Regions from separate parts of the Bradyrhizobium sp. HKCCYLS2038 genome, predicted to be linked through region 2. Evidence: predicted binding sites of a transcription regulator. Region 2 holds the regulator's gene; each other region holds the start of a gene.
The links. Region 2 encodes LexA, which represses DNA repair genes until DNA is damaged. Its sites were predicted from a motif close to TGTTCNNNNTGTGTTCNG; they were not measured.
Positions count from the first base shown of each region.

Region 1: the regulator LexA is predicted to act here: its motif matches at 4,286-4,303, upstream of uvrA (excinuclease ABC subunit UvrA).
Region 3: the regulator LexA is predicted to act here: its motif matches at 4,474-4,491, upstream of ACQR1I_RS00890 (helicase-related protein).
Region 4: the regulator LexA is predicted to act here: its motif matches at 4,952-4,969, upstream of ACQR1I_RS27870 (PA0069 family radical SAM protein).

Region 1 is NZ_JBNPTM010000003.1:346,679-354,177, reverse strand. It holds gene ACQR1I_RS15300 (lipase family protein) at 1-34, shown strand, start outside; gene ACQR1I_RS15295 (hypothetical protein) at 209-511, shown strand; gene ACQR1I_RS15290 (DUF1963 domain-containing protein) at 646-942, shown strand; gene uvrA (excinuclease ABC subunit UvrA) at 1,133-4,195, opposite strand; gene ACQR1I_RS15280 (outer membrane protein) at 4,470-5,159, opposite strand; gene ACQR1I_RS15275 (outer membrane protein) at 5,557-6,204, opposite strand; gene ACQR1I_RS15270 (outer membrane protein) at 6,513-7,241, opposite strand; gene ACQR1I_RS15265 (outer membrane protein) at 7,457-7,499, opposite strand, start outside.
Region 2 is NZ_JBNPTM010000009.1:27,207-34,705, forward strand. It holds gene ACQR1I_RS30545 (molybdopterin molybdotransferase MoeA) at 167-1,378, shown strand; gene lexA (transcriptional repressor LexA) at 1,568-2,266, shown strand; gene ACQR1I_RS30555 (hypothetical protein) at 2,576-3,016, shown strand; gene ACQR1I_RS30560 (hypothetical protein) at 3,095-3,352, shown strand; gene ACQR1I_RS30565 (ComEC/Rec2 family competence protein) at 3,307-5,595, opposite strand; gene ACQR1I_RS30570 (hypothetical protein) at 5,735-5,947, shown strand; gene ACQR1I_RS30575 (hypothetical protein) at 6,018-6,677, shown strand; gene ACQR1I_RS30580 (hypothetical protein) at 6,781-7,470, shown strand.
Region 3 is NZ_JBNPTM010000001.1:191,059-198,557, reverse strand. It holds gene fdxA (ferredoxin FdxA) at 1-339, opposite strand; partial or broken gene ACQR1I_RS00895 (RNA-binding S4 domain-containing protein) at 454-723, opposite strand; gene ACQR1I_RS00890 (helicase-related protein) at 784-4,332, opposite strand; gene ACQR1I_RS00885 (DUF3108 domain-containing protein) at 4,787-5,635, opposite strand; gene ACQR1I_RS00880 (hypothetical protein) at 5,643-5,909, shown strand; gene rpmB (50S ribosomal protein L28) at 6,179-6,487, shown strand; gene ACQR1I_RS00870 (T6SS phospholipase effector Tle1-like catalytic domain-containing protein) at 6,795-7,499, shown strand, end outside.
Region 4 is NZ_JBNPTM010000007.1:57,210-64,708, reverse strand. It holds gene moaB (molybdenum cofactor biosynthesis protein B) at 1-24, shown strand, start outside; gene ACQR1I_RS27890 (hypothetical protein) at 80-505, opposite strand; gene ACQR1I_RS27885 (bifunctional helix-turn-helix transcriptional regulator/GNAT family N-acetyltransferase) at 637-1,566, opposite strand; gene ACQR1I_RS27880 (glycosyl transferase) at 1,635-2,207, opposite strand; gene ACQR1I_RS27875 (phosphoketolase family protein) at 2,370-4,787, opposite strand; gene ACQR1I_RS27870 (PA0069 family radical SAM protein) at 4,981-6,159, shown strand; gene ACQR1I_RS27865 (ribonuclease HII) at 6,436-7,257, shown strand; gene ACQR1I_RS27860 (glycosyltransferase family 39 protein) at 7,452-7,499, shown strand, end outside.

The sequences.
Region 1 (7,499 bases), on a different contig from region 2:
GGCACGGCCGCGCGCGGTCGCCGTGGCGGCCTAGGTCTCTGCGTCGACGCACGTCGCGTTTCAGCTTGCAGGCCTGCGTCCGCAGGCCTGCAAGGGGTGCGGCAAAATACGCCGATCAACTCGTCATCACGATTTTTGTGAGTGTGCGGTGCAGGAACGCCTTGCGCAGTGCGGCCGTTGACCCCGCACAAAAAGCAAGGAGACCGACATGCAACGCACGATCAAGATGGCCGCATTGGCCGCCGCGACACTGGTCATCGGCACCGCCGCCGCGTCCGCCCAAGACTATGCCCGCTACGGTGACTCGATGGCCTGGGTTCCGCCGCCGGCGACCACCGATTCCGAGCCGGTCTACGGGGCCGCACCTGGGCCCGTCTACGGACCGGGTCCGGCGACCTGGGGCCGCGGCTACAACGGCACCAACCATCCGACCCCGAGCTCGACCCAGGGCGATGTCGGCCCGCAGGGCAACAACAATGGCACGCTGACCGGCGTCTACCGGCAGTGGTAATCTTCGCCGAAGGCTAGGGTCGTTCGATCGAACCCGTCGCTCTTAGCCGAGCGGCGGGTTTGTCGTTGCCTTCCGGGCGGTAGACAATAGGCTGGAGCGAGCCGTCATCACCTCGAAGTCCAGCGGACCCACGCATGAAAGTCATTCCGCCGTTTCAGCTCACCCCCGAACCGTTGGATGACGCCGCGCGCGAAATGCCGCCCTTCAAATGGGCGCCAAAGCCGATCGGGCGCAGGCACCAGCTCGGTGGAAGTCCCGATTTCATCCAGGGTGACGAATGGCCGACCTGCAAGACCCGCCGGGTCAAGATGACGTTCTACGGGCAACTCGACTCGATCAATGACGAGATATGCATCGCGGATTGCGGGATGATCTACGTCTTCCTGTGTTTTGGTTGCTTCGAGTCCGAGTCGTTTGTTCAATCGAACTGATGCACGACTTAGCATTCGTACCAAGCAGCAGGCTCTCGCATGGCGCGCAAGCCCGTCGTCCCATCGTCATCGCGAGGAGCGGAGCGACGAAGCGATCCAGAGTCTCCCGCTCAGCTCTGGATTGCTTCCGCCTACGCCCAAGGGGCTTCGGCGGACACGTCGCTTCGCTCGCAATGACGGGGTGGCGGAACTACTCCGCCGCCTCGCTCGCGGCGCCACGCCCGCGCTTCTTCGGCTTGGCTGACTTCTCCAGCACCGGCTTCAGGAACTGTCCCGTGTAGCTGCGCGGCGCTTTCACGATGTCTTCGGGCGGGCCCCAGGCGACGATCTCGCCGCCGCCGTCGCCGCCTTCGGGGCCGAGGTCGATCACCCAGTCGGCGGTCTTGATGACCTCGAGATTGTGCTCGATGACGACCACCGTGTTGCCCTGCGCGACCAGCTCGTGCAGCACCTCCAGCAGCTTCTTGACGTCGTGGAAATGCAGGCCCGTCGTCGGCTCGTCGAGGATGTAGAGCGTGCGGCCGGTGGCGCGCTTCGACAGTTCCTTGGCGAGCTTGACGCGCTGCGCCTCGCCGCCGGACAGCGTGGTGGCCTGCTGTCCGACATGGATGTAGTCGAGGCCGACGCGGCGTAGGGTCTCGAAGGTGTCGCGCACGCGCGGCACCGCCTTGAAGAACTCGGCGGCCTCCTCGACGGTCATGTCGAGCACGTCGGCGATCGACTTGCCCTTGAAGAGGACGTCGAGCGTCTCGCGGTTGTAGCGCTTGCCCTTGCAGACGTCGCAAGTGACGTAGACGTCGGGCAGGAAGTGCATCTCGATCTTGATGACGCCGTCGCCCTGGCAGGCCTCGCAGCGGCCGCCCTTGACGTTGAACGAGAACCGGCCGGGCTCGTAGCCGCGCGCCTTGGACTCCGGCAGGCCGGCGAACCATTCGCGGATCGGCGTGAACGCGCCGGTATAGGTCGCGGGATTCGAGCGCGGGGTGCGGCCGATCGGCGACTGGTCGATGTCGATGATCTTGTCGATGTGCTCCAGGCCCTCGATGCGGTCGTGCGGCGCGGCGCCCTCGCTGGCGCCGTTGAGCTTGCGCGCGATCGCCTTGTAGAGCGTGTCGATCAGCAAGGTCGACTTGCCGCCGCCGGAGACGCCGGTGATGGCGGTGAACAGGCCGAGCGGAATCTCGGCCGAGACGTTCTTGAGATTGTTGCCGCGGGCGTTGATGACCTTGATGGTGCGGCGATGGTTCGGCGGCCGCCGCTCGGGCACCTCCACCTCCAACTCGCCGGTCAGATATTTGCCGGTCAGCGATGCCGGATTGCGCATGATCTCGGCCGGCGTGCCCTCGGCGACGATGTTGCCGCCATGGGTACCGGCACCGGGGCCGATGTCGAGCACGTAGTCGGCGAGACGGATGGCATCCTCGTCGTGCTCGACGACGATCACGGTGTTGCCGAGGTCGCGCAGCCGCTTCAGGGTATCGAGCAGGCGCGCGTTGTCGCGCTGGTGCAGGCCGATCGACGGCTCGTCCAGCACGTAGAGCACGCCCGTCAGCCCCGAGCCGATCTGCGAGGCCAGGCGGATGCGCTGGCTCTCGCCGCCTGACAAAGTGCCGGAGGAGCGCGCCAGGGTCAGATAGTTCAGGCCGACGTCGAGCAGGAAGGTGAGGCGGTCGCGGATCTCTTTCAGGATGCGGGTGGCGATCTCGGTCTGCTGCGCGTTGAGCTGCTTCGGCACCTCGGCGAACCATTCGCCGGCGGCCTTGACGCTGAGATCGGAGATCTCACCGATGTGCTTAGCCCCGACCTTGACGCACAGCGCCTCGGGCTTCAGCCGAAAGCCATTGCAGCCGGCGCAGGGCACGTCGTTGAAGTATTTGCCGAGCTCCTCGCGGGCCCATTCGCTCTCGGTCTCGCGGAAGCGGCGCTCGATGTTGGTGATGACGCCCTCGAACGGCTTCTTGGTGTCGTAGGCGCGGACGCCGTCCTCATAGGTGAACTTGATCTCGTCATCGCCGGAGCCGTGCAGCAGCGCGTTCTGCGTCTTCTTCGGCAGGTCCTTCCACTTGGTGTCGAGCGTGAACTTGTAGAACTTGGCCAACGCGGTCAGCGTCTGCAGATAGTAGGGCGACGACGACTTGGCCCAGGGCGCGATCGCGCCCTTGCGCAAGGTGACGTCCTTGTCGGGAATGACGAGGTCGGCGTCGACATGCTGCTCGACGCCGAGGCCGCCGCATTCCGGGCAGGCGCCATAGGGATTGTTGAACGAGAACAGCCGCGGCTCGATCTCGGGAATGGTGAAGCCGGAGACCGGGCAGGCGAATTTTTCGGAGAACAGGATGCGCTCGGGCCCGCTCTTGTCGTGGATTTTTGCCACCTTTTTCTTATCGTCATGGCCGGGCTTGACCCGGCCATCCATCTCCTTTGAAGGGGATGGATCACCGGGTCTCGCGCCTTCGGCGCGGCCCGGTGATGACGAGGAGGGGGCGGGGTCGGCGAATTCGATAACGGCCAGGCCTTCCGCGAGCTTCAGCGCGGTCTCGAAACTTTCAGCGAGGCGCTGGCCGATGTCGGGGCGCACGACGATGCGGTCGACCACGACGTCGATGTCGTGCGGAAACTTCTTGTCGAGCGTCGGCGCCTCGGCGAGCTCGTGAAAGGTGCCGTCGATCTTGACGCGCTGAAAGCCCTTCTTGAGATATTCGGCGAGCTCCTTCTTGTACTCGCCCTTGCGTCCGCGCACGACCGGCGCCAGCAGATAGAGTCGCGTGCCTTCCGGCAGCGCCAGCACGCGGTCGACCATCTGCGACACGGTCTGGCTCTCGATCGGCAGGCCGGTGGCCGGCGAATAGGGCACGCCGACGCGCGCCCAGAGCAGGCGCATGTAGTCGTAGATCTCGGTGACGGTGCCGACGGTGGAGCGCGGATTCTTCGAGGTTGTCTTCTGCTCGATCGAGATCGCCGGCGACAGCCCGTCGATCTGGTCGACATCCGGCTTCTGCATCATCTCCAGGAACTGGCGCGCATAGGCCGACAGCGATTCGACGTAGCGGCGCTGGCCCTCGGCATAGATGGTGTCGAAGGCGAGCGAGGACTTGCCGGAGCCGGACAGGCCGGTGAACACCACCAGTCTGTCGCGCGGAATCTCGACGTCGATGTTCTTGAGATTGTGCTCGCGGGCGCCGCGGATGGTGATCGCCCGCAGGCTCGACTGGTTGGCTTGCGCGCGCTGCTTGGCCTTGAGCACTTCATCCATGACGATCGTCCCACGGCGCTGTGACGCGCCATCGTTGCAGGCGCGTTCGCCGGAAGCCGGCCATCGGACGCCAGAGGGAAAAGGTATCGTCGGAACGTAGGAAGAACGAGCCTGGATTTCCAGTGCCGTCAGCGAATCATCAACAATGCGTTCGGCGAATGGCAGCGTCTGGCAGCAGCCGGTCCGGCTGGGCGCCTCCGATACCGCGCGAGGAACAAACAAAAGCCTCCGCCCTCAGGCGGAGGCTTGGCGCCCGATCGCGCTGGTGCCGACCTCAGAAGCGGTAGTTGAAGCCAATATCGACGGAATGCATGCCGACCGTGCCGGTGCCGCGGCTGACGCTGCGGCCAAGCGCGCTGAACGTATAAGTCTCGCTCGAGAAGCTCCGGTGGAGATGCTGAAGCTTCACCGTCCATTGCGGCGCAAGCATCCATTCGACGCCACCGCCCACCGTCCAGCCGCCGTGAAAATGGCTGTCGGACGCCCTGAACGCGCCAGGTCCCGCTAGTGACAGCTTCATCTCGTCCCAGGCGAAGCCGCCGGTGCTGTACACCAGGAGCCTGCCGAAGCTGCGGCCGAAGCGGGCGCGGAACGTTCCCCAGTCCTGGACCTTCACCGTCAAGATGCCGGGCCCGCGAAGGGTGGCGATGGTGTTCGAGCTGCTGATGTCGGTCCAGGCTGCATCGGCCTCGACGCCGACCACGATGTTGCCGCTCTGCCAGTTGTAGCCGGCCGTGGCGCCGGCGAGGCCGCCGTTGAGCGCGCCCCTGTTGAAGGCGAAGCCCCCGGAGGTGCCGAGATAGAAGCCGGCCCAGCTGAATTGCGGAGGCGCCACCGGCGCCTTGAGATAGTTTTCGGTCCCCAGATCAGCCGCCGTGGCCGGCGCAGCCAGCACGGCCAAGGCACCAGTCAGGGCAGCACCGGTCAGAATCAGAGTCTTAGCCGTCCGCAAAATACGCAACATGATACGCAACTCCCCAAGACCTGCCTTGCGGCAGGCGACACACTGTTAGTTCTAGTTCCCCCGTTTACGTTGCGGTCATAGCCGGCTTCCTGGCGCACAGCCGTCACTTCGGCGCCACACTTCAGACGAAACGGGGGAAATACGGGGGCGCGAAAAAAACAGAATGGATTGAATGGGTTGCGAGACGTGCAGCGTTGCGCCGATGCAACAAGGCGCAGAACGTGAGTTCCGTCAGGATGCAACCTGTGAGTTCCGCGTGTGACCGGGCCACCGCGAACCGTCAATAAGCTTGTCCGGCGCGCATCTCGCGCGCAGCGGGCGAGCGCATAGTGAGAACAAAAAAACCTCCGCTCGCGAGAGCGGAGGTTTCTCTGTGCGTTGGCCCGGAGGCCAAGTCTTAGAAGTGGTAGTTGATGCCGAACTGAGCCGAGTGGATGTTGATGTTGCCCGAGTTCACGAAGCCGCCAGTGTAGTTGTAGGTCGCGGCGCCGAAGCTCTTGTAGAGGTATTCGCCCTTCAGCGACCAGTTCCGGGCGAACATGTATTCGACGCCGGCGCCGACCGTCCAGCCCGAGTGGATGTTGCTGGGCGACTGATTGTTGAAGAACGAGCTCGTCAGACGGTTGTCGGCCCAGGCGTAACCGCCGGTGGCGTACAGCATGGTCGGACCGAAGGCATAGCCGATGCGGCCGCGGACCGTGCCCCAGTCGCGGATCTGCGAGGTCAGCGTGCCCGGGAAGCCGGCGACGACGCCGGTGCCGTTGATGTCGGCCCATGCAGCGTCAGCCTCGATGCCGTACACGACGGCGCCAGCCTGCCAGTTGTAGCCGGCCGTACCACCGACGAAGCCACCCTGCTGGGTGAACGTGCCGCCGAACTGGCCGCTGGCATAACCGCCCATCGCACCGATGTAGAAACCGGTCCAAGTCTGAACCGGGGCAACGACCGGCGCCTTGGTGTAGGTCGGGCGCGCAGCAAGATCAGCGGCGGCGGCGGGAGCGGCCAGAGCGGCCAGAGCCACGGTCGCGAGCAGGATCTTCTTCATTCTTGTCTCCAGTCTAGTCGTCGAAGCCCGCGTCGCACCAAAGCTCTTACGCACGAAACAGACTTTCTCGTTCAAGTTGACGACCGTCCTATAGCCGGGTTCCGCACCGATTGCAGTCACCCGGAAGACACACTCGCGGGCGAAACCGGGCATTTACGGGGAAACTGGAGAAAGTCGATGTAACTCAAATGCTTGGTTCCGCGTGTTGCAGCGCGGTGCCGATGGCAAGGGCGCAACAAAAAAGGCCGGCTCGACGCCGGCCTTTCGAGGTTTCATTGGACGAAGAAACCTTCGGTTGTCGAACCCGATCAGTATCGGGCGACGACCGGTCCGCCGAAGCGGTAGTTCAGCCGGGCCGTGAACAGATCGACGTCCTGCTTGATGGTGTCGGTCTGGGTGAAGACGGCGCCGCGGAAGGTCACGTTCTGGTTGCCCATGAACAGGTGATCGTATTCGAAGCCGACCGACCAGTTCGGAGCAAAGCCGAATTCAACACCGGCGCCGACCGTGGCACCCCAGCGCGTGCTGGTGGTGGTGGCGAGCGGGGCGAAGATCACGCCCGAGAAGATGTCGTGCTTGGAGCTCGTCACCGCAGCGCCGCCCTTGGCATAGAGCAGGACGTTGTCGAAGGAATAGCCGATCTGGCCGGTGAACAGGCCGAGCGCGTTGACCTTGGTCCGGTTGGAGTCGACCGGGAACACGAGGCTGTTGTTCTGGCCGGTCAGGTCGGCCCAGTTACCCTGCGCCTCCAGGCCGAACACCACCGAGCTCATCTGCCAGCGATAGCCGAACTGGCCGCCGACGGTGCCGCCGGTGGCATTGTGGCAGCCTTCGGCCGCGCCGCCGACGATCGTCCAGCAATTGCGGCTGGTGCCGTAGCCTGCGTTGATGCCGGCGTAGAAGCCGCTCCAGTCGTTGATGGCGACCATCATCGGCGGCGCCTTGGTGTAGGGCCGCGCGGCGAGGTCTGCCGCCGAAGCGGAATTGGCGGCTGCGATGCCGACGAGGGCCGTCGTGATCACGAGCAACTTTTTCATCAAATGCTCCCCCGAGGAGTTTGGAATGACAAGCGATGGCACGTTGATACATCGCGGGCCACGGGGAGGCTGTAACGGATGCGCCACAGAGGTGAAAAAGCGTTATAAATCAAATATTTAACACAAAATCGCCGCGTCGGTGCCGGGCTGCCGACACGAAAAAGGCCGGCGCGAGCGCCGGCCTTCCAATGCGCTCCGAGGAGCGCGTTTTTTCGTCAGTAGCGCGCGCTGACCGGGCCGCCGAATCGGTAGTTGACC
Region 2 (7,499 bases):
TTGCGCGCCGAAATCGGCTGAAACCGGCTGGTGCCGGACCCTACCGTAGCACTACGGTCGCGATGCACCGGGCGCGCGGGCAATTGGAACCGACGCTGGCGCCGCGCTTGGCCACGACAGCGCCATTGGCTAGAACGCCCCCACGATCGCTTTCAAAGGAACTCCAATGGCCTTGATGCCGGTATCCGATGCGTTGTCCGCGGTGCTCGCAGGCGCCGAGCCGCTGGCCGAGGAGCAGGTCGCGCTGGACGATGCCTTTCACCGCATCCTGGCGCGCGATCTGGCAGCGCTGCGGACTCAGCCGCCCGAGGCGATGTCGGCGATGGACGGTTACGCGGTGCGCGCTGTCGATGCGGACAAGCCGCAGGCACGGCTGAAGGTCATCGGCGAGGTCGCGGCGGGTCGGCCGTTCGACCGCGTGGTGGGACCCGGCGAGGCCGCTCGCATCTTCACCGGCGGCGTCGTGCCTGATGGCGCCGACGCCGTCGTCATCCAGGAGGACACGATTGCGGGCGACGGCCACGTCGTGATCACCGAGGCCGCGATCAAGGGCCGGCACATCCGGCCCGCCGGCGTCGACTTTCATCAGGGCATGGTGCTGCTGAACGCCGGACGCCGGCTCAGCGATCGCGACCTGTCGCTCGCCGCCAGCATGAACCATCCTACGCTGCCGGTGCGGCGGCGGCCGACGGTGGCGCTGCTCGCCACCGGTGACGAGCTGGTGATGCCGGGCTCCGAGCCCGGCCCGGGCCAGATCGTCTACTCCAACGGCTACGCGCTGCGCGCGATGGTGCGCGCCGAAGGCGCTGCAGCGGTCGATCTCGGCATCGCGGCGGATACGCTCGAAGCCACCGTGGCCGGCATTCGCCGGGCGCGCGAATCGGGCGCGGACATCCTGATCACGACAGGTGGCGCCTCGGTAGGTGATCACGACCTGGTCAAGCAGGCGCTGGAGGCCGAGGGCGTCGAGATGGCGTTCTGGAAGATCGCGATGCGGCCGGGCAAGCCGATGATGCATGGCCGGCTCGGCGGCGTCAGGGTGATCGGCCTGCCCGGCAATCCGGTGTCGTCCTATGTCTGCGCCATCCTGTTCCTGGTGCCGCTGATTCGGCGCCTGCTCGGCCGCGACGAGGCGCAGCTGCCGCGCGAGACCGCCCTGCTCGGCCGCGAGCTCGGCGCCAATGATTCGCGCGAGGACTATCTGCGGGCCCGGCTGGACGAGCGTGCCGACGGCACGCTGGTGGCGACCCCGGTGACGCAGCAGGATTCGTCGCTGCTCGGGAATCTCGCGCTGTCGCAGGCGCTGGTGATCCGCCCGGCCTTCGCGCAGAAGGCGCCTGCCGGCAGCCCCTGCGAGATCCTGCGCCTGCCGAATTGAGCTTTTCTCACCGGCAAGCCCGCGCCGTTCATCATATTTTTAGGATTGCGGAACACACATCGAACATATAGTGTCCGTTCATGATTTGTTTTTAGTATGTTGCGGGCGACGCGAATACGAACGTTCACTTCCGGCTCAGGGACGCAGGGCACGGGACTTGGACGACAACAAACTGGGGACCAGGCCGAGATGCTGACGCGCAAACAGTACGAACTCCTGCGGTTCATCAACGAACGGCTCAAGGAAGCGGGCGTGCCGCCCTCGTTCGACGAGATGAAGGACGCGCTCGATCTGCGCTCGAAGTCGGGCATTCACCGCCTGATCACGGCGCTGGAGGAGCGCGGCTTCATCCGCCGGCTGCCCAACCGTGCCCGCGCCATCGAGGTGATCAAGCTGCCCGAGCTGTCGCAGGCGGCCAGCAACCGCCGTGGCTTCACGCCCTCGGTCATCGAGGGCAATCTCGGCAAGGTTCGCACCTCGACGCCGGCGCTCGATGACGGCGAGCGCCCGGTCGCCGTGCCGGTGATGGGCCGCATCGCCGCCGGTACGCCGATCGAGGCGCTGCAGACCCGCAGCCATACCATCAGCGTGCCCGCCGACATGCTCGGCAATGGCGACCATTATGCGCTGGAGGTGCGCGGCGACTCGATGGTCGATGCCGGCATCCTCGACGGGGACATGGCGCTGATCCAGCGCAACGAGACCGCCGACACCGGCGACATCGTGGTGGCGCTGATCGACGACGAGGAAGCGACGTTGAAGCGCTTCCGCCGCCGCGGCGCATCGATCGCGCTGGAGCCGGCCAACACCGCCTACGAGGTCCGCATCCTGCCGCCGAACCGCGTCAAGATCCAGGGCAAGCTGGTCGGCCTGTATCGCAAGTACTGAGCACGCGACGTCGCTTGCTGGATATGCACGATCGATCGGTGGCGGGGTGCTGTGATCTTCGCCACCGAACGACGTGAGACGCAAAGAAAAGAAGCAAGACGCGAAATCGAGTCGCGCGCGAATGCATGTCATGATGTGCAGCGCGGTATCCTCAAACGCTTGTGATCGCGGCCACCCGCATGCCGTGCAGATCAGCGCAGAATTGCCGCGAAGCGCGCGCTAACATCTCCTCGATGTCCACTCTGATAGAGGCCTGCGCCTGTCCGGGGGGAAGCGTGGGTCGGCTATCTCTCAGCGAGGAGCGATCCGATGTGTGACTACAGCCTCCATGCCGTTGCGTCCCGTCCCGCCAAGGTCGGCGAGACGCTGATCTCGACGACGTTCCGCGGCACCGCGACCCGCGGCTTCGCCAGCGAAAGCGAGCCGACCGTCGCGGTCTGCATGCTGCCCGGCACCGAGCTCGCCTTCGCCGAGGACGTCCGCTACGACAGCCGCTGGCTCTGGACCCGGACAATCCGCGAGCGCGTCGCCAAGTTCAACAGCATCGAAAAGCACATTCCCGATCGCCACCACGACGCCGTCGAGTTCGCCGATGGCCGCCACGTGCTCGTGACGCAGCTCTGCGAAGGCCAGCGCGTCACGGTGCTGCAGCTGCCCGTCACCAAGCAGCCGACCGAGCGCGGCCCCGGCATGGCGAACGATACGCCGACACCGCAGACGACCCCGATCCGCCGCATCAGCATCACCTGAGCTGAACGCGCGGAGCTTACACTCTGGCGACAGGAACGGTGTCCCTCGACCGGCGTTGTGGCCGCCGGGGGTATCACCGTGGTCAACAAGATCGATTGGAACCAGGCTGGCCGGATCATCGAACCCGGCCGCTATATGCTGGCGTTCGGGTGGTTGACGGTCACGGCTGACGACGTTGCGATCTGGCGGCGCGATCCCGGGGCGTCGTTCACGCTCGTCGAGGTCTCCTCGCTGTTCGACGGGCTTGACGGCGCCGAGTATCATCTCGGCACGTTCGAACTATCGGGGCCTCAATCTTCGACGCCCTGCTCGGTCTCCGGCGGCGTCGCGTCCTGACTGCGCGGCGGCGCGCGCGGCGTCAGCGTCGGCTCGAAATCACCGGCGTCGGCTGGCGCCGGCCACCAGGGGCGGTCGGTGCCATCGGCGCGCGCCGGCGTGACGTCGAAGCGCGTGCCCCGGCGCACCAGCATCAGCGCGCCCTGCTGGCGCCGGCGATGGCGATCGATGACAGCCGCGGCACAGTTCGACGGCGCGGCGCGCGCCGCCACCACCAGCGCCGCACGCGCGCAATCATCAGACAGCGCATCGGCGCGCAGCGCCATGGCGACGAAGCGGCCGTCGGCCATCGCCACCACGCAGCCTGCCTCGTCGCAGGACACGCCGTCGCCGAGCGCAGCATCGGCCGGCAGGCGCGCATCGGCATCGGCGGCCAGCCACTCCCGCGTGACGAACACGTCCTTGCCGGTGCGCATCACGTGCAGCCGCCCGTCGCCGCCGCGCACGGCGACCGCGCGGCCATCCCCGGAGACGAGAATGTCGGGCTGCGGCGTCGCGACGGCCCACGCAGTGGCCGCAGCGAGCGCGACGGCGCCGGACCAGCGCAGCGGCGTCCGCAGCAGGCCGATCAGGACCAGCCCGAGGCTGGCCACGATCAGCGGGCCGATGCCGAACGCGGTGATGCGTCCGACCGCGCCGGGCAGCGCCGCCACCCAGCGCGTCACCGCGATCATCCAGTCGATGCCCCAACCCATCAGCGACCACAACGGACCATCCAGGCCGAACGGCGCCGCCAGCAGCCCGAGCAGGCCCGCAGGCATCACCAGCGCGGAGACCACCGGCATCGCCGCGAGATTGGCCAAGACGCCATAGGGCGTGACGCGATGGAAATGGAACGCGGCATAGGGCGTGGTGGCGAGGCCCGCGATCAGCGACGCCAGGAGCAGCATGACGAGCTCGCGCCCGCCCCACAGCGCGATGCGCTGGGTGGCCGACGAGTCCGGCGTCGCGAACAGCCGGGGCATGCCGAACTGCACCAGCGCGACGAGGCCGAGCGTCGCCGCGAACGACATCTGGAAGCTCGGATGCACCAGCGCCTCGGGAGCTGCGATCAGCACGATCATCGCAGCCACCGCGAGCGTGCGGAAGGTGACGGCGCGGCGGTCGACCATGACGGCGATCAGCACGACGGCCGTCATGAAAAACGACCTCTGCGTCGCGACCTCCGCGCCGGACAGCAACAGATAGAACGCGGCCGCCACCAGCGCTGCGCCGGCCGCCCATTTCTTGATCGGATGGCTGACGGTCAGGCCGGGAAACAGCGCGAGCAGCGCGCGGATGGCGAAGAACACCACACCGGCCACGACCGCCATGTGATAGCCGGAGATCGACAGCACATGCCCAAGGCCCGAGATGAACATCGCATCGTTGACGTCGGGCGTGATGGCATCGCGCCGCCCGGTCAGCAGCGCGGTGGCGATGGCGCGCTCGTCGCCGTTGAGCCGGGCGCGGATGCGGGCGTCGATCGCGTCGCGCAGGCCCTGCATCGCGGCCGCATAGCGCAGGCCGAAGCCGCCCTCTTGCGGCGGCGTCAGCGTCGTGATCGCGCCCATCACGAAGCCGGAGGCGCCGATGCCCTGGAAGAACATGTCGCGGGCGAAATCATAGGAGCCGGGACGCACCGGCGCGAGCGGCGGCAGCAGCCGCGCCTTCAGCTGCACGAAGCTGCCGACCTCGGGCGCCGTGCCCTTGCGTACCGCGAGCCGCACGCGCGCCAGCGTGACGGCGCTGCGCTGGCTTTCCATCGACGTGACACGCAGCACGATGCGATCGCTGCGCTCGCGGATGTCGCGCGACTCGACGAAGCCGGTCAGCGCGACCGAATACAGCGGCCGCGCCAGCACCGGATGCGCGACGCGCGCCGTCTTCGTGGTGGCCACGGCAAAACCTGACGCTGCCGCCGCGATCATCACGACCGCCGGAAACAGCCGATGCCGCCGCATCAGCACCGCGACGAGGCACAGCGCGAGCGCAGCGGCCGCGCTTACCCACAGCACCGGCTCGTGATCGGCCGAGAAGTACACCGCGATGCCGGCGCCGAAGGCAATGGGCACCCAGGGCAGCAGCCGCCCCGCGCCGGCCTCCTCCCGCGCCCATTGCTTCAGCCGGGCAGCGAAGGACGACCAGGCAGGCAAGCCGATCGTGGGCAAACCGCCGGCGAGCGCGCCGCGCGGCGGCCAGACATCGGCCATCACGCCCGCGATCCCGCGACGCCATCCCGGCGGCCGCTCCGGCCCCGCCATCGCCCACACCACCCGCTACCCGCACTGGAACGAGGCTACCCAAAGCTGCGCAAACGCGCCTAGCAGAACGGAACGGGAATCCTGGAATTCTGCACGGCCGAGCGGTGGAACTTTTTGCACCGCACGCGCTTATCTGGGTATGGACGCTCACGACATTGACGACCCCTTCGCCGACCTCGATCTCGAGAAGGCCATCCACCTGCGCTGGACGCTGCGCGACATCAAGGCGAACCGGCTCACTCTCTCCCCCGTGTCCGACGAGGATCTCTCGCTGCTCAGCGAGCGCGGCCTCGTTGCGCTCAGCGACGGCCTGCCGACACTGACAGACGCCGGGCAGGACGCGATCGGCTAGCGCGCGTCAGGCCGTCAGCCGAACGTGACGCACGCGAGAATTGCAGCTGCGCCACAGATGGCCACCGCTGATGTCTGGCGCAGCAGCGCGGAATCTGACGGAACTCGTCCTGGGGAAGCTGGACTGGGCGCGATCGGCGCGCCGGGTTTTCCCGGCTCGCTCTGGTGTCATGAGAATTCCAGTCTTCGCACTTTTGGTGCTCGGTCTCTTTCTCCCCAACGCACCCGCCTTCGCCCAGGCCGAGGGCGATGTCCAAGTGGCTCAGGAGCGGAAAGAGCATCCCGATTACGGCGTGCTCATCTTCAACATCGCCGTCAACAAGAATGGGAAGCGGCAATGCACGGTCCAGACGGCCCTACTCAGATCCGAGCAAAAGGAAGAAAAGGTGGCTAAGGTGAACACCGATCCCCTGCTCGACCTGGAGCAGGTGTTCGGCCGTGATCGCGGCGCGGTGCTGGTGCTCCCACCGGGAACATGGACCATCAGTTTTCTCCGCTGCGACTACGACGACTTCAAAGGACCGATTGTGCAGATCAAGATCGCGCCAGGGGAAATCGTCAATGCGGGCCACGTCGTGATCGATCGCAACACCAATGCACCGAAAACCGAGACACACATCAAGATCGAGGAGTTGCCGGCGGACAGCGTTGCCTCGCTGAAGAAGCGCGCGCCACAGACCTTCGCCCGATCCAAGCGGCGCAGCTTCGCGGTCAATGCTGCCTTGCTTTAGCCGATGGTACGGGAACACGGCCTCTAGACAGGACGCGATCGGCTAGTGCTCATCCGGACGTTAGTCGAACGCGATGCACGCGGCGATTGCAGCCGCGCTTACAATGGCGACCGCCGGTGTCTGGCGTCCGCATATGGAATCGACGGAACTTAGGTGGGGAGCTGCACTGGGCGCGATCGGCGCGCCGGGTTCCCCGGCCCGTGTGCCCATGAGATTGCTCGGATTCGCGCTGCTCGCCCTCACCCTGGGTCTTTTCAGTCCCACCTCTCCGGCTTCCGCGCAAGCCCGAGGCGATATCCTGGTCGCCAAGGAGCGTCAGGAGCACCCCGACTCCGCTGTGCTGATATTCAACGTTTCGATGATGCAGGAGGGCAAACCCGGTTGCGTGCCTCTGTCTGTCGAACTGAAGCCCGAGCAAGGACGCTCAGAGCGGGTCGAGGTCAACCTTTTCACCATGCAAAGATTCAACGTCGATCACTTCCGCGGTGCGCTGGCGCCACTGCGGCCGGGCACGTGGACCATCGTTCGGGTGGGCTGCTACAACCACGACTTCAACGGCCCAATCGTGCAGATCAAGCTCGCTCCTGGAGAGATCGTGAACGCAGGCCATGTCGTGGTCAACCGCGTCATGGTCGATCCGGGTGACTGGTGGACCCATGGGCCCAAATACGCAGCGCACATCAAGATCGAAGAGTTGCCGGCCAACAACGTCGAGTCACTTAAGGAGCGCGCGCCGGAGACGTTTGCCCGGGCCAAGCGGCGCAACTTCGCGATCAACACCGCCCTACGCTAGCACACACAGGCCATGCCGCCCACGAGGCG
Region 3 (7,499 bases), on a different contig from region 2:
TCAGTCGCCGGCGCCGGGCTTGGGCGAGAAAAATTTTTCGAACTTGCCCTGCTCGCCGTCGTGCTCCTTGGCATCGGCCGGCGGGTCCTTCTTCTGGGTGATGTTGGGCCAGGACTTGGCGTATTCGGCGTTGACGCCGAGCCATTTTTCCAGCCCCGGCTCGGTGTCCGGCTTGATGGCGTCGGCCGGGCATTCCGGTTCGCAGACGCCGCAGTCGATGCATTCGTCCGGATGAATCACGAGCATGTTGTCGCCCTCGTAGAAGCAGTCTACCGGGCAGACCTCAACGCAATCGGTGTATTTGCATTTGATGCAGTTTTCGGTGACGACGTAAGTCATCCAGGGCTCCGGAACGGATCGACAAATCGGCTGGCCTGCACTAGCGCAGGACGTGGTGTGCCGCAAGTCAGGCAGGACCAAGAACTGAACCGCGCGCGGCTTCGACACAGCCGATCACGATCGGCCGGTCCCTTCGACATCATCGTACAGGCCGCGTGCCGCGCTCGCGTCACCACGGCGCTCGGCGAAGCCGGTGACCTTGAGCACGCGGACATTGCGGTCGAGCGCGATCGTCAGCACGTCGCCGATCTTCACGCCGTGCCCCGGCGAGGTCTCGCGGACACCGTTGATGCGGACATGGCCCGAGGACACCAGGGCCGCGGCACTGGTGCGGGCCTTCACCACCCGCGCATGCCACAGCCACTTGTCGAGGCGCTGGCGCTCTGAAGGGGCGTCGGACGTCGGCGTGGTCCTTCCGGCTCGGCCCGCGCGATCACGCGGGAATCAGTCCTTGCGGTTGTTCGCCGCCAACTGCTCCTTGAGCGCGGCGAGCTTGGCGAACGGCGAGTTCGGATCGACCGGCCGGTCACGCCCACCGCCGCCGCCACCGCTCGAGGCGTAGGGCCGCAGCGCCGGGCCGCCCTCGCGCTTGTCGCGGCCGCCCTTGCCGAAGTCACGGCCGCCGCGTCCCTCGCGGTCGCCTCCGAACTTGCCGCCCTTGTTGCGATCGCGGTTCTGATCACGCCCCTTGGCGTCGTGGTCACGGCGCGGACCGCGGTCCTCACGCGCAGGCGTCGCGGCGGCGGCCGCCGCATCGCCGCCCTCGCGCGGCGGTCCCTTGCGGAAGTCCTTGCCGAACTCCTTGACCCGATCGCGACGGCCATGGCCGCGATGGCGATCACGCGCCTCGCCTTCAGCCGGCGCGGCGCCGGCAGTCGCCTGCTCGCCACCGGCAGCGGCCTGACCGCGGTCGTGCTGCGGGCGGTGATGCCTGTTGCGCTGATGATGCTCGTGCCGCGGCCGCCGCTCCTCGGAGCGGCCACCCGGACGCCAGACCTCGACCAGCACCGGCTCGGCGGGCGCCTGCGCCGCTTCGGCCGGGGTCGCTTCGGCAGACGGCGCCGCTTCAGGAGACGGGGCCGCTTCAGCCGGCGCCGCCTCGGCGGTTTCGGACTGCACCGGGTCGGGATGACCATCGGCTGCGCTGGCGTCAGCGCTCATCGCGTCTGAAGCCGGCTCGTCCGTCGGCTCGGCCGCAGGAACCGCAACCGGCGCGACACCCGCCGCTGCTGGTGTCACGAAGTCGACGGTCGGCAGCGAGGCCATCGTCGACACCGGCGGCTCAGGCTCCGCCTGGACCGCTGCCATATCATCCACCGAGGGCGTCTCAGGCGCGGCCATCACCTGCTCGATGACGGGGGCGACGGCGGCTTCCGCGACCGTCGGCACCTCCTCGCCAGCGCCAGCCTCGACAGGCTGAGCCGCGGCATCGGCTGGTGCCGCCTCCGTTGTGGCAGCAGCCTCGCCGGACGCAGGCGTCTCGGCCGGCTTCTCGACCACCTTGGGCGGCAGCGGCGCACGCTTCTCCATCCGGTAGCCGAGTGCGCGCAGGACCGAGGCGAAATCCTCGCCGGCCGAACCGGTCAGCGAGGTCATCGCCTGGGTCACGACGAAGCCGCGGCCATCGAAGGCTCCTGCCGGTTTCTCACCGGCTGCGTTCTCGCGCCAGGCCAGGGCGGGACGAATCAGATCGGCGAGGCGCTCCAGGATGTCGACGCGCACCGCGCGCTCACCCGCCTGCTTGTAGCCGAGCACGCGATAGGCATCCCGCGGCAGCGCCTTGTCGGCCGGGAACGAGGTCCGTCCCGAGCTCGCCAGATGCTGCGCGCCGGTCAGCGCGGACATGTCGACATTGCCCTGCTTCTCCGCCCACAACAGCGCGGCGAGCGCGCGCGCGGCAGGCTTCAGCAAGGCCGGGACGTAGATGTGATAGGCGCCGAAGCGCACGCCATATTTGCGCAGGACCGCGCGCGAAGGCTGGTCGAGATCCTTCATCTCGTTGGCGATTTTCGTGCGCTCGATGACGCCGAGCGCCTCCACCAGCTGGAAGGCGATGCCACGCGCGATGCCGGTGATGTCCTCGGCCTTGGACAGCTCGAACAAGGGCCCGAGCAACTTCTCGACATGCGTCTTCAGCCACAGGTCGAGCCGGGCCTGCACCTTGTCGCGCGCCGCGCCCGTGAGGCGCTCGTCAGCGATGATGCGCAGCCGCGGATGCAGCGCGTCGTCGGCAGCAACGAGCTTGGCAACGGCATCGCCGGTCCAGCGCACGGTTCCGTCGGCGGTGAGCACGATGTGCTCGTCGGGCGCGTTGGACAGCTTCTCGGCGCGCGCTTCGATCTCGCCGGCCAAAGCCTTCTGGGCGGCAGCCTGCAGGGCCTTGGCGTCCGAGCCAGCCTCGGCGGCGTCGGGCGCAAACGTGAATCCATCCAGGCGGCCGATCGCGTGCCCTTCAACGATGACTTCGCCGGTCTTGCCGATTTCCGTATTCAAAACACTGTTCTCCCGCAGGCGCCGCATCAATACACTGGTACGACGATCAACGAAACGCTCCGTGAGCCGTTCATGAAGGGCGTCTGACAATTTATTTTCGAGTTCGCGGGTAATACCCTGCCAATAGTCGGGATCACGTAGCCAATCCGGCCGGTTCGCCACGAAGGTCCAGGTGCGAATTTGTGCAATTCGCCCGGACAGCGTGTCGATGTCGCCATCGACCCGGTCGGCCTGATCGACCTGGGCCGCATACCAAGCGTCGGGAATCCGCCCCTTCTGCATCAGGAAGCCGAACACGGTGGTGACGAGCTCGGCATGGGCGGCCGGCGACAGCCTGCGATAATCGGGAATCTGGCAGGTTTCCCAGAGACGTTCGACCGCCGTCGCACCATGTGCCATGTCGCGCACCTCGGCATCGCGCGCCGCATGATCCAGCACGCGCAGATCCTCGGCGATCGGCGCGCGGGTCAGCGCCTCGTGCGCCGGCGTCATGGCCAGTGACACCTGCAGCGCGCTCAACGACGCAAAATCGAGCTTCGCGTTGCGCCATTGCAGCACCTTCACGCTGTCGAAGGTGTGGTTCTGCAGCGCGTTGACCAGCTCGGGCTCGAACGGCGCACAACGTCCGGTGGTGCCGAAGGTGCCGTTGCGCGTCGCGCGCCCGGCACGACCCGCGATCTGGGCAAACTCCGACGGAGTCAGGCGGCGAAACTGATAGCCGTCATATTTCCGGTCGGAGGCAAAGGCGACATGGTCGACGTCGAGATTGAGGCCCATGCCGATGGCATCGGTGGCCACGAGATAGTCGACGTCGCCATTCTGGAACATCGCGACCTGCGCATTACGGGTGCGCGGCGACAGCGAGCCCAGCACGACAGCAGCGCCACCATGCTGCCGGCGGATCAGCTCGGCGATCGCATAGACCTCGTCGGCCGAGAACGCGACGATCGCAGTCCGGCGCGGCTGCCGCGTGATCTTGCGATCGCCAGCGAATTCGAGCTGCGACAAGCGCGGCCGCGTCACCATCGAAGCGCCCGGCAGCAGGCGCTCGATGATCGGCCGCATCGTGGCTGCGCCGAGCAGCAGCGTCTCGTCGCGACCGCGGCGGTTGAGGATGCGGTCGGTGAAGACATGGCCGCGCTCGAGATCGGCGGCGATCTGGATCTCGTCGACGGCGAGAAAGGCGACGTCGAGATCCCGCGGCATGGCCTCGACCGTCGAGACCCAATAGCGCGGGCTCTTCGGCTTGATCTTTTCCTCGCCGGTGATCAGCGCGACCGCCGCGCTGCCGACCCGATCCGCGATCTTGTTGTAGACCTCGCGCGCGAGCAGCCGCAGCGGCAGGCCGATGATCCCGGAGGAATGCGCGAGCATGCGCTCGATCGCCAGATGCGTCTTGCCGGTGTTGGTCGGGCCGAGCACGGCGGTGACGCCGCTTCCGGCAACGCGATCGGGCGTGCGCTCGAAAGGCGAGGCAGCCGAAAAAGACGAAAAAGCCATTCGTTAAATTTGGGTCTCGAAGCGGACGTTGCAGGCGCGCGGGTCAGGCGCAATGGATGCTTAATTTGTCGTGGTTCTGAGAGGCTGCGCTCCTCACCCCTGTGTCACATTGCTACGCATATAGGGACGCAGCTTAAGCTTCGGAACGCCTTGAGAACGAATCACGAAGGAATCGGTGACTCCATCGTCTTTCCGGCTTCGTTCACCGCAACATCTCGCGCTCTGCGATCTCATCAGCACTAGATCAAGTTTTTGCGGCCGCGACAAGCAACGCTTTTGCGAGGGAACTGGCCCGTGTTTCCGCGAGTCCCGAGTCGAATCAGAATCGCGCAGGAGTCAAACGGATTCACTGGTCGCAGACAGCAGTCATTTGAATACTCAGAGCCGGTCATTCCGGGACGCACAGGTGCGAGCCTCATGACGGGCGTCAACCAAAAACAGCGCGCCGGCCGGCCTATTGCGTCTTGGCGACGTGCGGCGTCGCCTGGACGATGAAGGACGTCGCCTCCAGCATTGCGGTACCCAGCGGGGTCGGGATGACCACCTTGAAAGGCACCAGGACACGCGTGCCCGCGATCGGCACGAAGGAGATTTCCATGTTGCGGGCCTGGGCGAGATATTTGACCACCGGCCGGTCCGGAATGTAGCCGGCGACGGGGGTGAAGTAGATCGCGCACACGAGGGCCACGCCGCGATAGCCCTTGTCAGCCTTGACGTTCTCCATGCGCTTGTAGTCGAGCTTGAGTTCGTAGCGCATGCGGCCGTCGAACACCGGCGCCGCGCCTCGGCAGGACTCCGGCGACAGCAGCTCACCGGTGCCGGGCACCCGCACCAGCGATGCGGTCATCGGATCCAGTACTCCGCGCTTGTGCGCATCCGTCACCGGGATCCGGTCGGGATCGACCGGGGGCGCCGGCTCGATGGCGAAATCCTTCACATTGCCGTTCTGCAGGTTGATGTGGATCTGCTCGGACTTCTTCCCCGTCGTGGTCGACGCCTGATAGCTCTGCCCGACCAGGGCGCCGTTGACGACCCGGCCCTGCACCGCGCCGGTGCCTGAGCCCTGCGAAAAGCTCTTGAGCAACCCGGCCGTGCCGCCTTGGGCGGACGCCGCGTATTGGTCATCGGCGATCTCGACCGCCCAGGTGCCCTTGCCGACGGGAATTCCGGCCAACGAGGCGGTGTATTGCGCGTCGAGCCGGGCCTGGGCGTGCGCGCCCTCGGCGAGCAGCAGCAGGCACAGGAAAGACCCCGCTGCAATCGCGCGCGGAGAGCGAAACGGAAGAGCCGATGTGATGGTCACGTGAGGGATGATCCTGCCGATCCGCCTGCCTGAGAGCGCCGGGTCCATCCGGCGCGCGTTCTTGCTACTTAAGCCAAAACTGCCTTCGAACAACGCGAACCGTCCAACAATGGCGGTTTGTCCAGCGCTTTGCACCGGGCCGACGACGCTGGTCTGGCGGCTGCCGGAACCCCTCGCAATCTCCGGTACCGCACAGCACGGCACCTTTCTGGCGCTCGGGGCTGTTCGCGGGACAACATCCATCGCGCTCGAATGCGCCCTTTATATGGTCTAGGTTGCAAGCTATACTATTGATTATACAGTCGCTTTTCTGCTGTCCGGCGGCTTGGGCCGGAGCACCGGGGGGCATGATCGGCTGGACGGGCGGCTGTTTTGGCCCGCGGCCACGTCCGGATTCGCCGCGGCCTTCAAAACCTTGACGAAAAGCCGCATCCCCCCTATAGGACCGCATCTCCCAGAGAAGAGCTGGACGAGTTTTGGACCCCCGCGGCCCACCGACCTTGGGTGGACGAAGGGTGCGGGGATGAGAGAGGATTTATTGCCATGTCGCGGCGTTGTGAACTGACGGCCAAGGGCCCCCAGGTTGGCCACAAGGTGAGCCACTCTAACATCAAGACCAAGCGGCGCTTCCTGCCGAACCTGTGCAACGTGACCTTCATCTCGGATGCACTCGGCCGCAACGTGCGCCTGCGCGTCTCGACCAATGCGATCAAGAGCGTCGACCACAATGGTGGCCTCGATGCCTATCTGATGAAGGCCAACGCCGCGGCGCTGTCGCCGCGCGCGCTGGAGCTGAAGCGCGCCATCGAGAAGAAGGCCGCCGAGGCCGCTCCGGTCGCCAAGGCCAGCTGAGTTCCAGCACGACACGCCGAAGCCGAACGCGTCGCACGCGGGTTTCGAGCGGCATGACATAACAAACGGCCGGATCGCGAGATCCGGCCGTTGTCTTTTGGCCATTGCTCCTGGTCGTTGTCTTTCGCCTGCGGTGCGAACCGCGGTTCGCACGACGGCGACTTCTGCCCGTCGCGGCGACCAGCCTGCAGCAATGAGTGTCCGCCGGGCGCAACACAGACGAAGTGTCAGGGCGAACCGACCTCCCCAACATCGGCCGGATGCTCTACACTCGCTGCGGTAGCATTATCTCGGACATTCCTTTGCCATGAAAAATATTGTGATCTGCTGCGACGGCACCGGCAACGAGATCAGCGAGAACATTTCCAACGTCCTGAAGCTCTATCGCTGCCTGCGCAAGACCGACAAGACCACGCCGCTCCAGGCCGTCTTCTACGACCCCGGCGTCGGAACCTTGACCCAGCCCGACAGCTGGCATCGCTTCAAGGCCAATTTCAACATGGTGCTTGGGCTCGCCACCGGCTACGGACTCGATGACAACGTCATCAACGCCTACTGCTTCCTGGCGACGCATTACCAGGACGGCGACCGCATCTTCCTGTTCGGCTTTTCGCGCGGCGCCTACACGGTGCGCGTGCTCGCAGGACTGATCCACAAGGTCGGGCTGATCTCGCCCGACCAGATCAATCTCGCCGGCTCGGGCGTGATCGCCTACAAGAAATACTCGTCGGACAATCCCAAGGCCGGACGCGGCGTCACCTCGGAGGTCGAGAGCACCGAGGAGGAAGGTCCGATCCCGGAAAGCCGTGACGATCAGGCCGCACAGTTCGCGCGCATCACTTCGACACGCTGGCCGACGATCCACTTCGTCGGCGTGTGGGACACGGTCGCGAGCGTCATCGTGCCGCGCACCGACCGGCTGCTTGCGCTGCCGAGCCTTGAGGAACTCGCCTTCACGATCCAGAATCCGAGCGTCAGGATCTTCCGCCAGGCAGCGGCGATGGACGAGCGG
Region 4 (7,499 bases), on a different contig from region 2:
AAGGCGCAAGGCGCGACCGCCTGACGCGACCTGACGGTGAGCCGCGTCCCGCGGCTCACGCTTGCGGCTCACATATGAATCATTTCGCCGGGCCGATTGCGAAGGCGCCGCCGCCTTCGATCGCCGCGCCGATCAGGCCACCGAGCATGTTGGCCGCGAAATTCTCCCCGCGCGGGCCGACCACCATCCGATAGGTCTTGCCGGGGACGGCATTGAAGCTGATCTTGGAAGACCCCGGTGTGGACCATGTCGACACGGTGATGGTCGTGGCGCCGGGCACGAGCGGGCCGTTGTAGCTCTCGCCACGGCCGAGGCTCGCCACCTTGGTGCCGTTGATCTCGACCGCGGCGGGCGCCGCGAGATACAGGAAATCAGTCGTGCGCGTGATCGTGACCGTCGTGCGTCCCTTGCCGGCTGCTTTCGGCGCGGCATAAGCCGCCGTGCCGGCTTCGAATCCAAACAAGCTTGCGAGCGCAACCAGCGCCACAAGCTTCGATCGCATCATCACGTTCATCACCGCTCAGACCCCACTCCGTTTCGCGGGATACTACCGAAGCACGGGAACTCCGCAATCGGCATGCTCGGCGTGGTGTGGAGATGATGTCGACCTACCGGCAGTTGTCGTCCATCGGCAAATCAAAGCTCGAGCCGCCACGTTTCGCCGATCAGCTCGACGCCGAACGAGGCATGCGGCTGTTCGGCGACCTTGCGGAAGCCGGCGCGGGCGTAGATGTCGCGCGCGGCGGTGAGGATGCTCTGCGTCCACAGCTCGATCGTCTTGTAGTTCGTCTCGCGCGCGAAGCGGATGCACTGCTCGGTCAAGGCGCGGCCGACGCCAAAGCCGCGCGCCGTCTTCTCCACCAGCAATAGCCTGAGCTTGGCGACGTCGTCGCTGGCCTTGACCAGGAAGATCGAGCCGACTGGCGCGCCGTCCAGCTCCGCGATCCAGCAATGCTCGCGCGCCGGATCGTAGCTTCTGATGAACTGCGCCCCGATCTCGGCGACCAGCGCCTCGAACTCGGCATTCCAGCCATACTCCTGCGCGTAGACAGCGCCGTGCCGGGCGATGACCCAGCCGATGTCGCCGGCGCGGTGGCTGCGCAGCACGACGACGGGGCGTGTCTGCGCCGGCTCCTGCAGCAGGCGCTCGATCGTGCCCATCGCGCCGACGAGCCGCTCACGTGCCGGGGCGCCGAGCGCTGCCAGCATCGCGGCGATCGCCGTCTGCGAGCTGCGATCCAGCTTGGCAAAGGCCTGGTGTCCCCGAGCGGTGAGGTTGAGCTGCTGCTGCCGGCGATCCGAGGGCAGGGGTGTGCGGTTGATCAGGCCCTTCTCGTCGAAGCTCTGCACGATGCGGCTGAGATAGCCCGCATCGAGACCGAGCAGCAGGCCGATCTCCTTGGCCGTCGTCGCGTCGTGGTGGGCGAGCTCGTAGAGCACGCGCGCCTCGGCGAGCGAGAACGGGCTGTCCAGCAAATGCTGATCGAGCGCGCCGAGCTTCCTGGTGTAGAAGCGGTTGAAGGCGCGAACGGCTGTGACCGAATTGTCGGGCTGCACATCGGGCATGGCGGCATCTCCTCAATGTTTGCCATTGTCAACTAATTTGTTGACTTTGGCAAGTATCGAGGCGGCCGCTACACCATGACGATCCGGCTGCGCAGCATGGTGCGCGACGAGCGGCCGAGCCGGCGCAACAGCTGTGCTTCGGCGCGCTTGGCGTCCGGCTTGTAGCCGCCGATCTGGCGGTAATGATCCCTGGCGATCAGAAGACCCTGGTCACCGAGCGGCCCGACCAGCGCCCGCGCAACCGATCGCAGGCGGTCGCGCAGGCTGGTGTCTGCGTAGGGCGAGCGGGCGTAGCGAAACACGCCGGCGCGCGGCCGGCCCGCCGCCGCCACGCTCTGCACGAACTGCACGGTCTCATCGATCCAGCCGGGATCGAGCATTGCGCCGGCCGGCAGAAACATAAGCCATGGGGCGCGCGCCTGAGCGGCGCCGGCCGCCAGCGCGGCGGCATGGGAGCCCTCGAACGTCATGAAGTGACAGCCGGCGACGTCGGCGACACGCTCGATCACGCTGGAATCGGCGGAGCGGTCGACCAGCAGCACCTCGGTAACGACACCTGCCGCGGCCCCCGGCACCAGCGCGGACAGGGTGGCCACGGCGGTCTGCTCGACTCCTGCGGTCGGAATGATCACGCTCAGCATGAACCGGACATCGGGATTTTAGTGCCTCCGCCCGGACTGTTATCATCTCGTCACGGCCAAATCAGCCCGCTGCATTGCGGAATTTTGCGGCAGCATCCCCGCGCGCCCCGTTCGGACGTCGCCCGAACGGCAGGCCGCGGTCGTCAGCGGCTGAGTGGGGGCTCAGTCCCCGGCCTCCGCTGGCGTCGTCCCGGCCGCGCTGCTCTGCCAGGCCCAGTCGCGGATGGCCGGCATGTCCTCGCCGTGCTCGCGGACGTAGCGCGCGTGCGCGATCAGCGCGTCACGGAAGTCCTGCTTCACATGCGCGGCGGAGACGCTGAGCCCCGGCACCCGCTCGATCACCTCGATGGCAAGATGGAAACGGTCGAGCTCGTTGAGCACCACCATGTCGAACGGCGTGGTCGTGGTGCCCTCTTCGATGAAGCCGCGCACGTGCATGCCTGCATGGTTGGTGCGGCTGTAGGTGAGGCGGTGAATGAGATGCGGATAGCCGTGATAGGCGAAGATCACAGGCTTGTTCGTCGTGAACAGGCTGTCGAAGTCGCGGTCGCTGAGGCCGTGCGGATGCTCGGTCTCGGGCTGCAGCGTCATCAGGTCGACGACGTTGACGACGCGGATCTTGAGATGCGGCAGCCTGTTGCGCAGCAGGTCGACGGCGGCGAGCGTCTCCAGGGTCGGGACGTCTCCCGCGCAGGCCATCACGACGTCTGGTTCGGCGTCGGCGGGGCCGGTGCCCGCCCACGACCAGATGCCGATGCCGGCGTCGCAATGAACAGCGGCGTCCTGCATCGATAGCCATTGCGGCGCGGGCTGCTTGCCGGCGACGATGACGTTGATGCGGTTGTAGGTGCGCAGGCAGTGATCCGCGATCCACAACAGCGTGTTGGCATCGGGCGGGAAGTAGATGCGGACGATGTCCGCCTTCTTGTTGGCGACGAGGTCGACGAAGCCCGGATCCTGGTGGCTGAAGCCGTTGTGATCCTGGCGCCAGACATGCGAGGTCAAGAGATAGTTCAGCGACGCGATCGGCCGCCGCCACGGCAGATGGCGCGACACCTTCAGCCATTTGGCGTGCTGGTTGAACATCGAATCCACGATGTGGATGAAGGCCTCGTAGCAGGAGAACAGGCCATGGCGCCCGGTCAGCAGATAGCCTTCGAGCCAGCCCTGGCAGAGGTGCTCGCTGAGCACTTCCATGACGCGGCCGTCATGCGCGAGATGGACGTCATAGGGCTCGATGCCCTCCATCCATACCCGCTCGGTGACGTCGAACACCGCGTCGAGCCGGTTCGAGGCGGTCTCGTCCGGGCCCATGATGCGGAAGTTTCGGTTGGCCGCGTTCAGCGTGATGACCTCGCGCAGAAACTTCCCGAGTTCGCGCGTCGCTTCCGCGATGGTCTCGCCTGGTGAGGTCACCTTGACCGCGAAGGCGCGATAATCCGGCAGCTTGAGCTCGCGCTTGAGCAGCCCGCCGTTGGCGTGCGGATTGGCGCCCATGCGCCGCGGGCCGCGCGGCGCCAACGCCTGCAGCTCCGGCACGAGGCGGCCTTGCGCGTCGAACAGCGTCTCCGGCTGATAGCTCTTCATCCAGGTCTCGAGCAGCGCGAGATGCTCCGGCTTGCCTCGCGGATTCGATATCGGCACCTGATGCGCGCGCCAGAAGCCTTCGACCTTGAGGCCGTCGACCTGTTTCGGGCCGGTCCAGCCCTTCGGGCTGCGGAGCACGATCATCGGCCAACGCGGGCGCTGGATCACTGCATCCGGCTGACGTGCGTTCTGCTGGATCGAGCGGATGCTTGCGAACGCCACGTCAAACGCATCCGCCATCTGCCGGTGCATCGCCTTGGGCTCGTCGCCCGCGACGAACAGCGGCGCATAGCCATAACCGTCGAACAGGCACTTGATCTCGGCATCGCTCATGCGGCCGAGCACGGTGGGATTGGCGATCTTGTAGCCGTTGAGATGCAGGATCGGCAGCACGGCGCCGTCCTGCGCGGGGTTCAGGAACTTGTTCGAATGCCAGGACGCGGCGAGCGGGCCGGTCTCGGCCTCGCCATCGCCGACGACGCAGGCGACGATCAGGTCGGGATTGTCGAACGCGGCGCCATAGGCGTGCACCAGCGCGTAGCCGAGCTCGCCGCCTTCGTGGATCGACCCCGGCGTCTCAGGTGCCGCATGGCTCGGAATGCCGCCAGGGAAGGAGAACTGCCGGAACAGTTTGCGCAGGCCGTCGGCATCGCGGGTAATGTCCGGATAGATCTCGCTGTAGGTGCCCTCGAGATAGGTGTTGGCGACCATGCCCGGGCCGCCATGGCCGGGACCGCAGACATAGATGACGTTGAGATCCTGCGCCGCGATGGCGCGGTTGAGATGGGCGTAGATGAAGTTCAGCCCCGGCGTCGTGCCCCAATGGCCGAGCAGGCGCGGCTTGATGTGCTCGGGCTTGAGCGGCTCGCGCAGCAACGGGTTGTCGAGCAGATAGATCTGCCCGACCGAGAGATAGTTGGCCGCGCGCCAATAGCGATCGAGCAGGTCGAGATCGTCGGCACGAAGGGTCGGTTGGGGAGAACTGATCTGCATGGGACCTCGCTTGCCGTCTGTTTCGCGCCTGCGGGAGAGTACATGAGAGTAACGCCGCACCGTCCCGTTCCAACGCGGCCGCAGCATAGAACGGGAATGTGATGGCTGGCCTAGCCCAGGCTTAGAACCAATTCGGTTCAGCCTGTTCAATTTTGATCTTGTTATGTTCTCTTTTTGTGCTATGTCTTGGCCCATGAGCCGAGCATCTTCACATGCCCTCAAGCGCCCGCCGGTCACGGTGCCCTCCGAGCCGGTGGGCGCGCCTTCCTCGAGTCCTGAAAAGGACTTTCCCGAACTCGCGGTCGCCATCGAACGGGGCCGGCGCCGCGGCCGGGGTGCCCAATCCAATGCGAGCGGCCGCTACGAGGCGGAGGCCCGCGTTGTCTTCGACGATGGCTGGCAGAGCCTCGAGGAACTGCCGCCGTTCAAGACGACGGTCGCGACCGATACCTCGCGCAAGGTCATCACCCGCAACGAGTCGCCTGACATCGGCTTCGATCGCTCGATCAATCCGTATCGCGGCTGTGAGCACGGCTGCGTCTATTGTTTCGCGCGGCCGACCCACGCCTTTCTCGGCCTGTCGCCGGGGCTCGATTTCGAATCCAAGCTGTTCGTGAAGCCGGATGCGCCGGCGCTGCTGGAGAAGGAACTCGCGGCCAGCGGCTACGAGCCGCGGATGATCGCGATCGGCACCAACACCGATCCCTACCAGCCGATCGAGCGCGAGCGGAAGATTATGCGCGGCATCCTCGAGGTGCTGGAAAAGGTTGGCCATCCCGTCGGAATCGTCACCAAGTCGGCGCTGGTGATGCGTGATGCCGACATTCTGGCGCGGATGGCCAAGAAGAACCTGGCGAAGGTCGCGATATCAGTGACCACGCTGGATCCGAAGCTGGCGCGCACCATGGAGCCGCGGGCGTCGACGCCGTCGAAGCGGCTGGAGGCGCTGCAGGCCTTGTCCAAGGCGGGCATTCCGACGACTGTGATGGTGGCGCCTGTGATCCCGGCGCTCAACGACAGCGAGATCGAGCGCATCCTCGATGCGGCGGCCCACGCCGGCGTGAAGGAGGCGGCGTATGTGCTGCTGCGGCTGCCGCTGGAGGTGCGTGACCTGTTCCGCGAATGGCTGCTGGAGCACTATCCGGACCGCTATCGCCACGTCTTCACCCTGATCCGCGACATGCGCGGCGGCCGTGACTACGACTCGCAATGGGGCACGCGGATGAAGGGCACGGGGCCGATGGCCTGGATGATCGGCCGCCGCTTCGAGATCGCCTGCGAGAAGCTCGGGCTGAACAAGCGCCGGACCAAGCTGACGACCGATCATTTTGTGCGGCCGAAGGGCGGCGGGCAGCAGTTGAGCTTGTTCTGAGCGTAAGCGAGCGTTGAAGTGATGCGCTCGACGTCCGCGAGGTTGCTTGCAGCGCCGGTGTCGAGGCGATAGTCATCCAGTGCCTGCCACTGGAGACTATCTGCGTCTGGCGGTTGCGGTCGAAAGCGTAGGAACTACCCAGTGGCTGGAAAGAGGGGCAAGCCGTCGAGCCGTCTGCCTCTACCAGCTCTGCCAGATCTAGCAGTGCAGTGGCACTATGGATAGCGGGGACTTGAGCATGGTTCCGGGTTGCGCTGCCGCGGCTCGTTCCGCACCATGCCGGCCATGATTCGGGACCAAGCGAAGAAGCCGGGCAGGGCGAAAGCGGCCAGCGGTGCTGTGACGAAGGCCGCTGCAGCGAAGGGCACGGCGAAAGCTTCTGTCAAAGCCGGCAAGGGCGTCATCGCGGTGGCGCCGCCGAGCTTCCGCCGCGAGCGCGCGCTGCTGAAGCAGGGTATCTGGCCGGTCGCCGGCTGCGATGAGGCCGGCCGTGGGCCGCTTGCGGGCCCCGTGGTCGCCGCCGCCGTGATTCTCGATCCCAATCGCATCCCGAAGGGCCTCGACGATTCCAAGCGGCTGACGGCCGAGCAGCGCGAGGTGCTGTTCGACAAGATCTGCAAGACGTCTTCCTTCGCGGTGGCGATGGCGTCGCCGGCGCGAATCGATCGCGACAACATCCTGCGGGCCTCGCTGTGGGCGCTGTCGCGCGCGGTGAGGGCACTGCCGGAGGCGCCGAAGCACGTGTTCGTCGACGGCCGCGACCGCATCGACGTCGATTGCAATTGCGAGGCGGTGATCGGCGGCGACGGCCTGGTGATGTCGATCGCCGCGGCCTCGATCGTCGCCAAGGTCACGCGCGACCGGCTGATGTGCGCGCTGGCGCAGGATTGCCCGGGTTATGGCTTCGAGCAGCACAAGGGCTATGGCGTGCCGGAGCATCTCGCCGCGCTCGACCGCCTCGGTCCGTCGGTGCACCATCGCAGCCTGTTCGCCCCGGTCGTGGCCGCGCGGCGCAAGCATCAGCCTTGGACCGATATGCCCGAACCGGATCTGTTCGCGGAGATCACCGTGGTGACATCCACGGAAATCTCGCTGTGAGCCTGATGCCGGTTGCCTCGATGGCGCCGCGGTCTTAAAGCTTGAGATAGCCAACCAGCACGAATTGTCACTCCCCGCGGCGGGGGCGGTCTTGTGCGCCTCGATCACGCGGTATCGATTGCGGGCGTCGGACAAAGCTGCGGATGAGGGACGGTTCTGCCGGCCTCCTGACGTTTCAAGCGATCCAGCCGTTCATGCGTTTCACGTCACTGGTTGTCGAACTGATCCGCGCAAGGCCGCGA